Regions from separate parts of the Bacillus sp. ABA4_010 genome, predicted to be linked through region 3. Evidence: riboswitches for the same ligand, from Rfam matches in the RefSeq annotation. Region 3 holds a riboswitch; each other region holds the start of a gene.
What was found. A riboswitch is a leader RNA that binds a small molecule or an ion and turns the genes downstream of it on or off. The one in region 3 is predicted to bind cyclic di-GMP.
Positions count from the first base shown of each region.

Region 1 (3,900 bases), 320 kb from region 3:
ATCCTCTTTTTTCACCGGCCCGAACACATCTTCGGAAATGTCATAGAAATTGATGACTTCCCCTGTATTTTTATCAATTTCGATGCTGGACCCATGGCCTGAGTTACGGCTATGATACATGTAGTGCACGGAATAAACCGTTTTGCCAAGCATGTCATCTTCTCGTTCCGACACTTCTTCAATTTGCAGTTTGATATCATCATTTCCTGGCTTTAACAGCTTTTCAGCAATGGCCTTCGCCTCTTTTTCTGTAATTGGCTTCGCCGTGTCTTTCACCGGTGAAGCGGCAACCATTTTCACACTGCCCTTTTGAGGAAGTTTGTTCGTAAATTCCCCGTCAATGAGCCATTTTCCATTTTTCGCATGGATCGTGTTAATTGGCTTGTCTACTCCATACACAAGTTTGACTTGTGGTTCATTGTTTCGGAAGCTGTAGTCAACAACATATTGCAATGTGACGTCAAACTGCTTTTTCATTTGTTCGAGAGCTGCATCCGCACTCAATAAATCACGTTTTTCTTCATACGTCATTTTCTTTTCCGACGGTTCCCCACCGTAAAATTCCACAATCTCGCCGTTCCCAAGGACGCTAATGCTAACACTTTGTCCCATCACAGGAAGATCATTATGTAGTTTTTCAAACATGAAATGGTAACGAACCGGCTCTGTTAAATTCATGGACCCTTGATGATAACGTCCATTGTCAGTCATGACTCGATACGAACGATCTGGCGCATGTGCTTTTATAAATGCTTCCGCCGTTTGAAGTGCCTCTTTTTCTGTTACTTTTGCTGGAAAAAGAGCGTCTTTCGTATCAGCTGGAGAGTAATAAAACGATTGAAGCTCTAAATCTTCCCCGATGAACTCAGCACCGCCGTATTCTGTTTTGCTTCCAGACTCTTTATGAAATGAAAGATGATAACGGACGACTCCTTCCTCATCTTCCATATAACGATGCCCTGTATCAAAATAGAAATCTTGACTCACTAAATGGTCAAACTTGCCTGGAAACCATTTTTTTAGCTTTTGGATTAGCATTTCTTTCGTAACTTCTGACTCTGTGCTTGCCACCATAAACATCGGCTTATCCTGTGCCTGCAAGTTCATCTCATTCGCCAACGCTTCCGTCGAAAAACCTCCGAATGCTAAAGCTGCAGATAACGATATAACACCTATTTTCTTACTCTTCACTTGATTTCCCCCTCTTTCTTTCTTTACACACTAAATGGTAACATATCCCATAATTAAAATACCATTTTTTTCTATAAATTTGAAAGAAAAATAGAACAAAAGGTCTCTTTATTCCGCTACATGCAACTATTAATCTAGGAATTTCGACATGATGATTGAATAAAAGATAAAAGCGTTCAAAACGAGAAATGAATATCCACTTCCTGTTTCGAACGCTTTTATCAAGTTGCTATTTATACACTATATATACTTAATAGAAAAACGTCACAAGAGGTTCTTTATCCCTCCTAAATGATCATTCAAAGGTTAGAAAATTCGGCATCACCACCCTTTGGTCATACCGAATTTTCTAAATCGATTTATATAGCAGCCGTTTCATATTTCAAAGGCTGCAAAACAAGCTCTAACATGTCAATATGAGGTTTGACTACAAAATCCGCGGCACCAAGTTCAATGGCATCCACAATAATTGACTGTTGGTAAAAAGCCGAATAAATAATGACATTAGCTAACGGATTCATCGTTTTAATTTCTTTTAGTACCATTAATCCGTCCACTTGCGGCAAAATAAGGTCGAGTATGACGAGATGTGGAGCAGATTGCTTATAGTATTCGATGGCTTCTTCTCCATTACTAGCTTCCAAAATTGTGTAGTATCCATTATTCCATAATATATCTTTTAATCTCTTTCTCACAGGTAAACAATAATCACAAATAAGTACTGATTTGTTCAAAACATACTACTTCCCTTTCTTCATAAATTAGGCAAATGAGAACGGAGTCATATTGTTCACGTAACAAAATGGCGAAAAAAATTCCTCCATTTCGGCAACCCGGCCACCATGGTAATCGACATTACTTTAGGTCCGTGGCTTTGCGTCTCCCACTTTCGTGAAATTTGCCCTAGTAGTATATTATCATAAAAATGTAAAAAGATGTCGAAAAATGTATACCAGAGGAAATATTGTCAGATTTAATCCATTTATGTATAGTTAAGCAATTAATCTAAGCATACGTAATAGACAATACTGTGTAAAGCCAATATGAGTATATAAGCAAAAAGAGCTCCTAGATGTCCCGAAAAAAGAAGGCTAGAAACAGTCGTCATTTTCTTCCCTTCTTTTTTCAGATTTGATTAGGCCGCTCTGTTCAACTGAAAAGATTATTCAGCTTTCTTCTCCTGTTCTGATTGTTCTTTCTCACCCTCACAACCACTCGCTTGCTCATCGGTTAATGCAACTTCTTCAAATACAACGTCGCAGCAATCTTTTTTAGGCTTTGAGAATAAATTTTTAATTGTACTCATTTTATTGATCATTGGTTTCACCTCCTTTTAAAGAACTGTTTGTACGATAAATCCAGTTGTCATCGCCACCATTAAAATGGACACTACAAATGCAGCCACTAACTTTGGTTTAAACAATTTGTTCAATAACACAACTTCAGGTATACTCGCTCCCGCTCCTCCTATCAGAAGGGCGATAATAGCTCCAATTCCCATCCCTTTACTGACTAATGCATCCGCTATCGGTAAAATGGCTTCAGCGCGAATATACATCGGGATACCAAGCACAGCCGCAATCGGAATCGTCCATAAATGGTCTCCTCCAGCGTATTGGACAATGACATCTTGCGGAACAAAATCATAAATAAACGCTCCGATGAAGACGCCAATTAGTAAGAAGGGCAACACAGGATAAAAGAATGACCATGCATCTTTAATGGCTACCTTCCATTTCGGTACGTTTACATGATGACTTTCGTTGTGCCCTTTTCTCACCCTTACATCTCTCACAGAGTTTTTAAATCCTAAAGCATCCCATACAACGCCAATCAACATTGAAAATAGTGCAATGATTACTATGTAATAAAGCATCAATTTCCACCCAAGCAACGTCCATAACAAAATGACAATAACAGGATTTAATAATGGAGAAGCAATTAAAAATGACATCGATGGTCCAAACGGCGCTTTCGATGATAATAGCCCTGCCAAAATCGGAATGGTCGAGCAAGAACAAAACGGGGTTAAAGCACCAAGTCCTGTCCCATAAAGATAACCGCTCCATCTATTAGGCCGCTCAAGAACCCGTTTAATTTTGTCCTCTGTTACCTTTTGCTGCAGTAAACTCACTAAAAAGCTAATCACTATAAACAGCGCCGTGAGTTCTAGAAATAGGATGAGAAATGTTTTGAAAAAATCTAAAAAAGTACTCATTGATTTCCTCTCCTTCTTTATATCAACTTTTTTTGATTTAATAGATAAAATTTTTTCCCCTCAATCTCTAGGGTAAAAAATACAGCACAACTCTGGTGAAAGCATTGCTTTTACCTCTGTATCGTTTAGCTCATAATAACTCCAGGTGCCAACCTTTTCTCGTTGAATCAATCCTGCATCTAAAAGGATTTTAAGATGATACGATAATTTCGACTGAGGTAATTCGGTAAGGTCGATTAAATCACAAACACACGTTTTTCCTCGCTGATTGAGTATATACAAAATCTTTAAGCGAAGTTGATCTGCTAATGCTTTAAACTTCATCTCATAAGCGTCAAATGAAATTGACTCCCCTTTATCTGGTGTAAAATAAACCGTCCTCATAAACGTCTCCTCTCTTACATCAATTTTTTTTGATTTAAAAATCACTACAACCCCACATTCGAGGTGCGGTTAATACATCAACTTTTTTTGATGTAAACTCATTATAT
Region 1 covers NZ_JBSWUN010000003.1:1,600,094-1,603,993, reverse strand. Annotated here, with positions in the region: gene ACXAEO_RS09105 (YcdB/YcdC domain-containing protein) at 1-1,191, opposite strand, end outside; gene ACXAEO_RS09100 (response regulator) at 1,551-1,925, opposite strand; cyclic di-GMP riboswitch class I at 2,016-2,104, opposite strand; gene ACXAEO_RS09095 (hypothetical protein) at 2,354-2,509, opposite strand; gene ACXAEO_RS09090 (permease) at 2,525-3,409, opposite strand; gene ACXAEO_RS09085 (ArsR/SmtB family transcription factor) at 3,470-3,793, opposite strand.
Region 1: linked by a shared signal. The riboswitch ahead of ACXAEO_RS09100 (response regulator) and the one ahead of ACXAEO_RS07500 (HD-GYP domain-containing protein) in region 3 are both predicted to bind cyclic di-GMP.

Region 2 (3,900 bases), 110 kb from region 3:
GTGTAATCCATAATAAACATATGGTCGGTAAAAATCCGGCCAAAGCCAAGCTGGTCAGATTGCGGCTTTTGTTTTTTCTCTTTTGTAAGCGTAACATTGATTGTCTGGTCTTTCATGTTTGTTATCTCCTTGTCCGTTTTGGTTTCAAATCATTCTATTAGTCTATTGTATACCTACGTGGAATAATATAACAACTAATATTAACTAAAAATTCGAAATTTATCTATTTCACAAAAATAATAACAGAAAAAATGAATTTTGAAAATATGAAATATTTTTGGTTCAAGTCACCTTCAACAATTATGAAGTAAAAAATAAAAACCACGGCTTAGGAAACCGTGGTTGAAGACATTATGGTTTCATGTCCATCCACCCATGAATGGAATGAATGGCAAAGCCGTCGAAGCTAGAGAATGATTGATAATGAGATTGGACGATGTCTAATTGGTTGAACATGTACGAGCTGCCTTCTTCATAAAATGAAACGAAATTCGCTTCAAGCGATTGAAGCGTTTCAACACCAATCGTTACCTTTTTATGATGAATGGCTGCATAATTCATTTCGTTTTTGACAAGCTCAATGATGCCGTTTGCTCCTGCTGCTCCGTCACGGTACGCCATAATTGTGACAGAGTCTGTATTGGAAATGACCCAATCAGATAATTTTCCTTTTCCGTTTCGGTTATTGTACGATTTTTCATCAAACCAAAACGGAATATCTGCCGTCAGTGGCAAGTTAAGCGCTGCAGACGATGCTTTTGCATCCATCAGAAGCGTTTGGTACGCTAATACTGTTTTGGCATATTGGCTCGTCCAGCCTGCATATAAATAAGGCTCTACATCTAAGTGAATACCGGAAAATTTTTCTCCGCTAGCCGCTTGTGATTGATAAGTTGCGACCCAAGAAAAGAAGTTACGAGCGGATTTTTGCCCTTGAGTGGAAACCCAATTTGGGGCACCGTCAAGTGCGTACACGGCAATACCTTTTGTCCCCGCTTTTTGAATGAATGTGCGATACGCTTGGACGGGAATGTGTTTGCTTACTTGAAGGAAAACACTCGTTACGTTCTTTTGCTCCATAAATGTAAGCAAGCGGTCTGTCTGTTGAACGATGGCACTTGTATCCCAAAGCCATGTGGAATAGCCACTAGTTTGTTGTGCGGCCTCTGCTTGTTGCTGTGTTCCCGCTACCCCTGTACCTTGCAGTATGCAGGCAATGATCATCAGCATCAAAACCTTTTTCATTCGTTTCATATATACCTCTCCTTTTTGAATGAGCCACGCCCTTTCAAAAAGGAGAATGGCAACCTGGCAACCGTACAGTAAAACTGGTTAGGCCCATGGCTTTGCGTCCTTGCCTTTCGACAAGTTTGCCTTTTCATTTTTTATGATTCTTACTGTTTATATCGGCTCTTCACATAGATTGTGAAGAGGTTGTTTCTGTTTGGACAAAAAAATTAAAAATTTCACACATTTCCAGCAAATTTGCCTTCATTTAATTGCATGATGACCCGCTCCAGCTCTACTTGCGGAAGAGGTCTGCTAATGTAATAGCCTTGAATTTCATCACATTTCAGTTTCTTCAGCAGTTCCATAACATCTTTTGTTTCAATGCCTTCAGCGACGACTTTTAAATTTAATTCGTGAGCTAAATACGTAATGGCTTTGACAATCGCTGTATCTTCCGTATACTCCGCTACTTCTTGAATGAAAGCTCGATCGATTTTCAGCGAGTTGATGGGAAACTTCCGTAAATAATTAAGGGACGAAAAACCTTTTCCAAAATCATCAATTGCAACAGACACATTCATTTCCCGCAGTCTTTTTAAACAGGCGATACATTCTTCTGTATTATCAATGAAGCTGTTTTCCGTAATTTCAATTTCCAGTAAGCTTGGATCGAGCTTTGTTTTCTTTAAAATTCGGTCAACGACATTTGAAAAGTTGGGGAGACGAAAATGAAGCGGTGAGATATTAACCGCCATTTTAATTGGAGAAGCAAAAGAATGACGATTCCATTCTTTATTTTGCTGACAGGCTTTTTCCAACACCCATTCATCCAGTTCAATAATGAGACCCGTATCTTCTGCAATTGGAATAAATTTAGCTGGCGAGACATTTCCTAATCGTGGACTATTCCACCGCAGCAACGCTTCGACACCATTCACTTGCTCTGTTCGTAAGTCTAATTTCGGCTGAAAATGAAGCTCCAACTCATTATTTTGAATGGCTTTTCGTAAGTGTTGTTCAATTAGCAGCGTTTCTTCATGGTGTTCATTCATCTTTCGCTCATATATGGCAAAAGTATTCCGTCCTTGTGCTTTTGCGACATACATCGCGGTATCCGCATTTTTTAACAATGTATCATAATTATCGCCATGGTCAGGGAAAATGCTGATGCCAATGCTCGGAGTCGTATGAATCTCTAATCCGTTATCCAATAAAAACGGTTTTTCATAGATAGCAAGAAGGTCTTTGGCGTACTGGGATACCGCCTTCTCTCCTTCGATGTTTGGGTACACAATAATAAATTCATCGCCTGCAAACCGGTAAATCGAGCCTTTCGCTGCGACAGCCACGTTCAATCGTTCTGCCACCTTTTGAATTAAATCATCGCCTACCGTATGTCCGAGTGAATCATTTACTTGTTTGAAACGGTCCAGGTCGAGAAAAAAGACGGCAAAGCGGTCTGAATGCTTCGAGGATGAAAGGTCGGCCATATCTTCATTAAACTTTCTGCGATTTGGTAAATTCGTCACAACATCATGGAAAGCCATAAAGTTTACTTCTTGTTGGGCATGATACAGCTCGGTAATATCGTTCACGCATCCAATCACCTCTTCAACTTTTTCATGGCGATAAATAGGAGACAGATAGGTTAAGAGATGCTTTCCTTTAAAGGAATACGTGTAATTAACCGCTTCTCCCGCAAACGCTCGTTCATAATGCTGTTCAAACATTTCCGCGAGCTCCAATGGGAACACTTCTTTTGGGGTCTTGCCGCCCATGTTTTCCCGCTGTAATCCTAACGTCGCTGCCAACTTTCCTTTATTCAACGTATAGACAAACTCGCCGCGTTCATCTTTTTCCGCTTTAAAAATGAGATTATTCATAGAATTGACAACGAACCGGAAATCGTTTTGTAAAGCCTCCACAAGCTGTTCCTGTGCAAATTTGCCTTCGGTAATATCTGTTCGAATTGCCATGTATGTAAGGGGAACTCCTGCTGAATCGTTAATGGGGACAATCGTTGTCTTAACCCAATAGAAAGTACCGTCTTTCGCTTTATTCTTAATTTCGCCTTCCCACACACGACCTTCCGTAATGGTGTTCCACATTTCGCGAAAAAACGCTTTGTCATGATAACCAGAATTAAGCAGTCGATGAGTGTTGCCGATTAGTTCCTCGCGGCTATATTTTGATATTTCACAAAATTTATCGTTAGCGTACAGTATGCGGCCGGCTGAGTCCGTAGCAGCTATAATGATGGAAGCATCCATCGCATGTTTCAAGTGTGAAAAGTATTCCAAGTTCTTCGTAATTTGGTGCGTATATATTTCCGTTTTCTGATAGCTGTCATCGTTCATCAGTTCTTTCAACAGCTGTTCAAACGTATGTACAAGTTGTTCTAAATTGTATGTTTTAAACATCTCATCCATTGCTCTCAATTGTGTAATATCTCCTCACTGTGCATAATGACATAATGTAAAGGACAAAGAGTTTGCCCAACTGGTAGTGAACGCCCTTTCACTAAATCAAGCGGTGTCCAATAATTAAGTGAAATGTATGGAAAATGGTGTCCAATTATAAAGTAGAATAACGGTTTAAGAGCTTTTTCGTTAAACAGAGATGTCAAGTTAATATCCGGAGTAGACGAAAATGCATCTATTCTCACGTAAT
Region 2 covers NZ_JBSWUN010000003.1:1,386,197-1,390,096, reverse strand. Annotated here, with positions in the region: gene ACXAEO_RS07995 (branched-chain amino acid aminotransferase) at 1-116, opposite strand, end outside; gene ACXAEO_RS07990 (amidase) at 352-1,254, opposite strand; cyclic di-GMP riboswitch class I at 1,300-1,385, opposite strand; gene ACXAEO_RS07985 (sensor domain-containing protein) at 1,467-3,659, opposite strand.
Region 2: linked by a shared signal. The riboswitch ahead of ACXAEO_RS07990 (amidase) and the one ahead of ACXAEO_RS07500 (HD-GYP domain-containing protein) in region 3 are both predicted to bind cyclic di-GMP.

Region 3 (3,900 bases):
AGCGGCTGTTTCTTGACTAATGGCATTCATCTGCGCCATGTTCGATGTGATTCGCTCCTTTTGTGAAGCAATTCTGTTAATGTTGCCCACAATTTGCTGAATCTGTTCATTATTCCGAAGCATGGTTTCGTTTACCATAGTAAATGCTTGTTCCGTTTGAACGACTATTTCGCTTTGCTCACGAAATACACCGTTTGCTTCCTGCATTAAACGGAAGGTCATATCGGTTTCTTGCTGAATTTGCTCAATAATATTGGCAATCTCTTGTAGCGCATTCTCGGTTTGTTCTGCAAGTTTTCGCACCTCATCCGCTACGACGGCAAATCCTTTTCCATGTTCACCAGCACGAGCTGCTTCAATTGCTGCATTTAACGCTAACAAATTCGTTTGGGAGGCGATGCCGCTAATCGTATTGACAATTTTCCCAACATCTTGTGAACGATTGCTTAAATTCGCTGTGACTTCCATCATTTTTTCATTCATGCTGCTCGTTTTTTGAGAGTGCTCATCGAGTAAGTCGACTGTTTGAATACCTGACTGGGCAACGCGCATCATGTCCATTGATTTTGTCTGTATATCATGACTTTGCTCTTTAATCTTTTGCACTTCTTCACTTAAAGATGCCATCATTTCTCCGTTTAACTCCATCAGCTCTGATTGATTAGAAGCGCCGCTGGCAATTTGCTGCATCGTCACCGCCACTTCATTCGCTGAGGCCGTATTTTCCTGCACACTTGCCATGAGCGTTTGCGATGCATCTGTGACATGTTCAGAAGACTTGTGAATATGCCTAATTAATGTTTTCATTTCATTTGTCATATTGGCAAAGCTTGCTGCCAACTGCCCAATTTCATCTTGACGACTATCGTCTGTTTGAGCCGTCAAATTCCCTTTTTCAACTTCTTCCATCGCATGTTGAAGCGATCGAATCGGTTTCATCATCTTTCGGACGAAGAAGTAGGAAAGAATAGAAGCAAGAAGGGCAATCACAAGCAAAGTGATGACAAGCGGGGACAAGAGACTTTCCGCTCTTGCTTCAAATTCATCCATTTTCACCGTTCCCGCGAGTTTCCACCCGGTTTTCTCATCCGTTTTAAACGTTAAAAGCTTTTGATCTCCCTCATATGTATAATAGACGACTCCTGCCTTGCCAGCTTTTTGCATTTGCTGATAGTATGATTCATCTAATACACTTTTTCCGCGCACGGATGAATCAGGATGTGCCATCATATTACCATTTTTATCAACCATGAACGCATAGCCGGTGTCTCCGAATTTGATTTTTTCAATTAATTCGAAGAGGTGGTTAATCTCAATGTCAATGCCGACTACACCAATTGTTTGTTCATTTGTTATAACCGCTTTAAGTGCCGTAATAACGGTTTTTCCTGTGGCAATATCCGTATATGGTTCTTCCCAAATGACAGCTCCATTGCTGGCAACGGCACGCTTATACCAGTCTTTTTCTGTCGGCTTGTATCCTTCTGGAAGCTCGGTGTCAGGGTAAAGGAGCATGTCGTTTTTTTCGGTTGCAAAATAGCTATTTAATAGATTAGGAGAGGCTTCATGGAAGCGTTCAAAATGAGACAGCACGTTTCCTTGCGAGTCCGCCGGATTGTTTCCATAGTTTTCAATGGTATCCATACTCGTTAATTGTAATAAATCTCGCTCATGTTCATCGAGAAACATGCGGACTAATTGGTCGGCCTGATCTAATGCCGTCTTCATCTGCTCGGTCGATTGGTCCACAGATAGGTCGACACTCATTTTATAGTTAATGACGGCTAAGACGATGCCTGTTATAAAAAGCAAAGCCAAAACCGGGTAAAGGATTTGTTTTTGCAAACTTCGTTTCATAGTAGTCCTCCTCATAAGATGGTAGTTGCAAGAAAAAATTATATATTTTTCCAAGATTTCTTACAAGTTCAAAAGAAAAATTGAAATTTTCAGTTTAGATTTTTCTATATAAATCGATCTAGAAAATTCGACATACCCAAAAGAACGGGCTGGATCAACGATGGTGCTGCTTCTCGATGGACTGAAGAGGTGTCGAATGATTACAGGGAACCTATATAAATAAAAGAAGGAAAATCAAGAGGGATTTATTGGACATTTAAGGAGCTTTCTTTTAATATTTTTGTATAACAGATTATTTAAAGAATCATATGTTTTTAAATACGCTTTAATTATGTCTCGTTATTCCGATATAAAAGATAATACATTTATAGATTAGAAAGCGTTGATGCATAGGCCGTTAAATGGGCACTTAGGCTGTGCGGAGCGAGTGGTGCAACCGGCTAATCCTCAATCACTACTACTTTTCGTATAGGAGGAACTTGCCATGACAACGGCTTTTATGCTGGAACATCGTCTTTCTACTCTTTCTATGAATCAACGAATCTCTTTTTTACTACAAGCCTTAAGGGAGCATGATTTTCATACGTATATTCATTCTGTTAATACCGCCGTACTGTTTCTTCAATTTGCCAAACATCTCCATATTTCTTCAGAAGTTCGAAATGGATTGATTAACTCTATCCTTCTTCATGATATTGGCAAACTCTACATTTCTTCTGCTATCTTAGAAAAGGAAACGAAACTGACAACAGAGGAATGGAGCGAGTTGATGAACCATCCTTTATACGGAGAGGTTTTAATCAAGAAATTTTTAGACGATTGTGGTGTGGACGCAACGTTTGCGTCACTTCATCACGAAAACATAGACGGCTCCGGGTATCCTTACAAATATACAGATGACCAACTTCCGCTATTTTGCAAAATGCTGCGCATTGTGGACAGCTATGAGGCGATGACGAGCGATCGTCCGTATTCTAAAGCGCTCACAAGCGAAGAGGCTTTTAAAGAATTGACGGCTTTAGCCGGAACATGTTATGACCGCAACTTAGTTGATCGCTTCATCCATATGGTGAAAAAGGAGCAACTAGATCCATCCATTTAGAAAAATCTTGAAGCGGTTCGTGTACCCTTTGAATGTTTGAGTGTGACATCCGCTTAGGTCTAGAAAATTTGGCATAACCGTTCTTTGACTATGTCGAATTTTCTAGATCAATTTATATATGAATTAAGCTAAAGATATAGAAATTAAGAGACTCTTTTTAGGAGGAAGCCGGGATGTTGGCCCAGTTTTTTGTCAATATATGCATTTTTATTACGTTCCTTTTTCTTGCAGGAATTTGGTCGAAAAAATATACAGCGATTAAACATAGTCAAGCCTATGCCGTATGGTCAGGTGGGTTGTTCGGGGTATTAGGCATCATTGTCATGCTTTTTGCCATCTCGGTCAACGAGGAAACGAGGGTCGATTTACGGCACTTAGCTCCGATTACCGCAGCAGCCTATGTCGGATGGATTCCAGCGGTTCTTTCGAGCATTGTCATCGCGATTACCCGGATTACGTTATTTGGTATGAGTCAATCGGCCATTACTGGGGCGGCAATTATTTTAACAACAGGGCTGATTTGTGCGTTGGCGGTACGATTACAGATGAACAGGCTCCCGAGAATGATGCTCCTATGCTTTATTTCTTTAATATTCATTTTTATTGGCTTAAGCATTAATTTAGATGCAGAAACAGTGTGGCAGATTTTTCCGATTCAAGTCGGCATTTCCTTCATTGGCAGTTTATTTATTTATATGACGGCCGAATATATTGAAAAGTCGAATGAACTATTTTGGCAGCTCGAAAAAAGTGCGACGACTGATTACTTAACGAACTTGAACAATGTCCGCCAATTTGATGCCTTGTACAATGAGGCTTTAAGGCGGTCGAAAGAGAAGGATGAAAAGCTATCACTTCTCTTAATCGATATTGACCATTTTAAAAAAGTCAATGATACATACGGCCATCCTGGTGGAGATGAAGTCTTAAAACAGTTAGGA
Region 3 covers NZ_JBSWUN010000003.1:1,279,189-1,283,088, forward strand. Annotated here, with positions in the region: gene ACXAEO_RS07490 (methyl-accepting chemotaxis protein) at 1-819, opposite strand, end outside; partial or broken gene ACXAEO_RS07495 (cache domain-containing protein) at 820-1,872, opposite strand; cyclic di-GMP riboswitch class II at 2,224-2,307, shown strand; gene ACXAEO_RS07500 (HD-GYP domain-containing protein) at 2,342-2,959, shown strand; gene ACXAEO_RS07505 (GGDEF domain-containing protein) at 3,133-3,900, shown strand, end outside.

Region 4 (3,900 bases), 970 kb from region 3:
GCGATTTTGACCGCTTGCCCGTCCAATTCCCATTACAGCCGCTCCTTGATTCGCCATAATGGTCGTCACATCGGCAAAATCGAGATTAATTAATCCAGGTACCGCAATGAGGTCGGAAATCCCTTGAATCCCCTGACGAAGAACGTTATCCGCTTCCCGAAACGCTTCAAGCATCGGCGTTTTCTTATCTATGATTCCTAATAAACGATCATTTGGCACGATGATTAACGTATCTGTCGCCTTTTTCATCAGGTCAACGCCACCTGCAGCTTGAATGCCGCGCTTTCGTCCTTCAAACATAAAAGGACGCGTCACTACCCCAATCGTCAGTGCTCCAAGGCTACGCGCAATTTCAGCAATGGCCGGAGCCGCTCCGGTTCCCGTACCACCGCCCATACCAGCTGTAACGAAGACCATATCGGCCCCTCTTAACACTTCTATAATTTGCTCCTTGCTTTCTTCGACCGCTTTTTTACCAACCTCTGGATTGGCCCCTGCCCCTAAACCTCTTGTTAGTTCTGCACCGATTTGCATTCGTACATCTGCTTTTGATAAGTTGAGTGCCTGTGCATCTGTATTCACAGCAATAAATTCCACACCTTGAACGCCATGCTCCACCATTCGGTTTACGGTGTTATTTCCTCCACCGCCCACTCCAATGACTTTAATTTTCACTAGGTGGTCCATACTGACATCAAATTCCATTCTAGTTTTTCCTCCTCATTATGTATCATCGTGCGCTGTATCCTTTATATACGTGAACAGTTACGGTTATGTACATCTTTCATCACCTTCATTGCTCTTCAAAGAAGTACGAGCCTACAGGGGTATTGTATCATTTAATGTTTCCAGCATTCATCCATTCACGAAAAAAATAGCATTTATTCATAAAAAAACTGCAGACAAACAGGTTAGAACGTTCCCTGAACGGTTCTTTCACTGTCTTCCTGCAGGCGAAGTACGTCAACTGAATAAACTGGCACGCTGTCTTTTTTTCGTTCGTTTCTGTTCATACATGTTCTGGTCGGCTTCAATGAACAAACGATCCATGTTTCCGAGTGAATGTTCACTGAACGCATATCCAATCGACATGCTGATTTGTACGTCGTTACCGCTTGTATTGTATTCATCGATTGCCATTAAAAGCTTTTCATAAAGAGCTTCCACTGCGGCTTTCTCCGTATGCACAAGAAGAACGACAAACTCATCACCACCTATTCGAGAAACAATGGCATTCTCAGAGCAATGCTGCTTTAATAATTTAGCAGCCTCCTGAATAAGCTTATCCCCTTTTTTATGACCATAGTTGTCATTGCAATACTTCAGCTCATCTAAGTCACAGCAAATAACGGCTGCCGATATATCTATATACTGATTACATATTTCCATATTTCGCTCAAAAAACTCCCGATTGTAGACCGTTGTCAACGTATCATGAGTAAGTTTATATTCCAACTCCTGCTGTAGCTTCATTTTTTCATCTACATTCCGCATAATTCCCTGAATCGCTACCAATTCACCGTTTTCATAGATTGGAGTCGTATATTCTTCAAACCATTTATAATTTCCTTCCTTGTCTCTCAATCTTTGAATAATCGGTTTACTATAATCTATTTCACCACTTACTTTTCTTTTCATAATCTCGTAATCATCCGGGTGAATAATATTAAAAGGGGTATCGGGATTGCTGTTGAGCTCTTCCAGCGTTCCTTCTCCTAAGAAATCTTCAACAGAAGGACTTGTATACTTATGCTTATACTCTGGTTTTACTTCATAATAGTACAAAATATCTTTCGACCTTTCGACTAGTCGAACAAGATGATGTTCATACTCCAGTACCGCTTTTCGCTTAATTTTTTCACATTTGCTCAATACTTTGAAGAGTAGACTACCTACTATTAAACCTAAAGAAAAATGTAGCAATGACATGAATCTTCCCTCGCCTTTATGTATGTAGAAGCTTCGCTCATTTTGAACATTACTTCCCTATGTCTCTGAAGCCATAAGAAAACGGCATTGAAATTATTAGGGGAGTCTAACAATTTCAATGCCGCCAGCTACCAACGAACCTGCTTGCTCGAAATATGCATTGGTAGCTGGCTGACATCGTCCTTCGACTTTAGTCCCTATAGCTTTGCGTCTTCACCTTTCGATGAATTTGCCTTTATCATTTTGTCATGTTATTAGTCCTTTAGACACATTTATTTCCAATTATACACAATATTGAAAATTAAGGCAATATACCTATCCTTTCATCATGCAGTGACTTCATATTCATAGGCTAGTAAATTTTAATAGAGGTTTTCCTAAACAGACGACTCTCACATCATCCTTATTCCCCTTCAATGGTATCTGTTACTCCCACCATTTAAATCCATCTTCTTCTACTAACCAATTAGACGCTTCAGGCCCCATTGAACCTGAAGGATACGGATAAAGCGGCACACTGTTTTCTTCAAACGCTTCTAAAATTGGCTGTATCCACTGCCATGATAACTCCACTTCTTTCCAATGAGCAAAAAATGTAGCGTCACCAAGTAAGGCATCAAAGATCAGCCGTTCATAAGCTTCCTCAATATCTTCCTGATTCGCTGAGAAACTGACAACGACCGGTTCAATCTTTCCATCTTTTAATGGATTTTTCACATTTAACTGTAAGGAGAATCGTTCATTCGGACTAATCTCAATCGTTAAAAGATTAGGAGCAGCCTCCTCATGCTGCTCAACCATATCCAACTCTTTAAAAGAACGTTTAAATTCAATCACAATCTTTGTCGCCTTTTCCTTCATTCTTTTTCCTGTGCGAATATAAAATGGCACTCCGCTCCAAAATACATTATCAATCCATAACCGGGCAGCCACAAACGTATCATTTGATGAAGAAGCATTAACACCTGGTTCCTCTTTATAGCCAACAACCCGTTCATTGTTGATTTCTCCAGCTCCATATTGACCACGAATGACATGTGCAGCGACTTCTTCCTTCTGTACCGGTCGAAGAGCGTTCATAATATTTCCCTTTTCTCGACGAACATCCATAGCGCTCATCTGTTTTGGCAGATGCATTGCCGTCATCATCAATAGTTGCATCATATGATTTTGAACCATGTCGCGAATCGCCCCTGCCTGATCGTAATAACCAGCTCGCTCTTCAACCCCGACTGTTTCACTAGCTGTAATTTGGACATTGGCAATATGTTGATTGTTCCATAGCGCTTGAAGAATAGGGTTCGCAAACTCTAATGCCACAAGATTTTGGACCATCGGTTTTCCGAGATAATGGTCAATCCGATAAATCTCATTTTCTTCAAACGCCTTGCTTAATTTTTCATTTAAGTCTTGAGCCGATTTCAAATCATGTCCAAATGGTTTTTCAATAATGAGACGTTTCCACCCTTTCACGTTTCCTAATCCACTTTCTTGAATATTGGATGTAATCACATCTACTAACTCTGGAGCGACAGATGATGCCACCATTAAAGGTGCCGTCGAAGAAGCGAAAAAACAAGGAACACAAATTCTTGTCGATATGATTAATGTAAAAAATCTTGAACAACGAGCAAAAGAAGTGGATGCACTTGGTGTTGACTACATTTGTGTCCACACAGGCTATGATCTTCAAGCTGCTGGCGAGAGCCCTTTTGAACAATTGCAAACGATTAAACGTGTGGTCAAACATGCAAAAACAGCCGTTGCAGGCGGCATTAAATTAAACACACTGCCGGAAGTCGTGCAATCAAACCCTGATCTTGTCATTGTAGGCGGCGGCATTACAGGACAAACAAACAAGCAACAAACTGCTAGTCAGATGCAGCAATTAATTAAGCAAAAAGCTTTGGCCTAAACAAGGACGATCATTATGCAGACCATTCAATATGTAAGTGAAATTATTGAAGAGCT
Region 4 covers NZ_JBSWUN010000003.1:2,253,505-2,257,404, forward strand. Annotated here, with positions in the region: partial or broken gene ftsZ (cell division protein FtsZ) at 1-705, opposite strand, end outside; gene ACXAEO_RS12495 (sensor domain-containing diguanylate cyclase) at 964-1,929, opposite strand; cyclic di-GMP riboswitch class I at 2,089-2,173, opposite strand; partial or broken gene zwf (glucose-6-phosphate dehydrogenase) at 2,356-3,465, opposite strand; partial or broken gene ACXAEO_RS12505 (orotidine 5'-phosphate decarboxylase / HUMPS family protein) at 3,431-3,844, shown strand; gene hxlB (6-phospho-3-hexuloisomerase) at 3,860-3,900, shown strand, end outside.
Region 4: linked by a shared signal. The riboswitch ahead of ACXAEO_RS12495 (sensor domain-containing diguanylate cyclase) and the one ahead of ACXAEO_RS07500 (HD-GYP domain-containing protein) in region 3 are both predicted to bind cyclic di-GMP.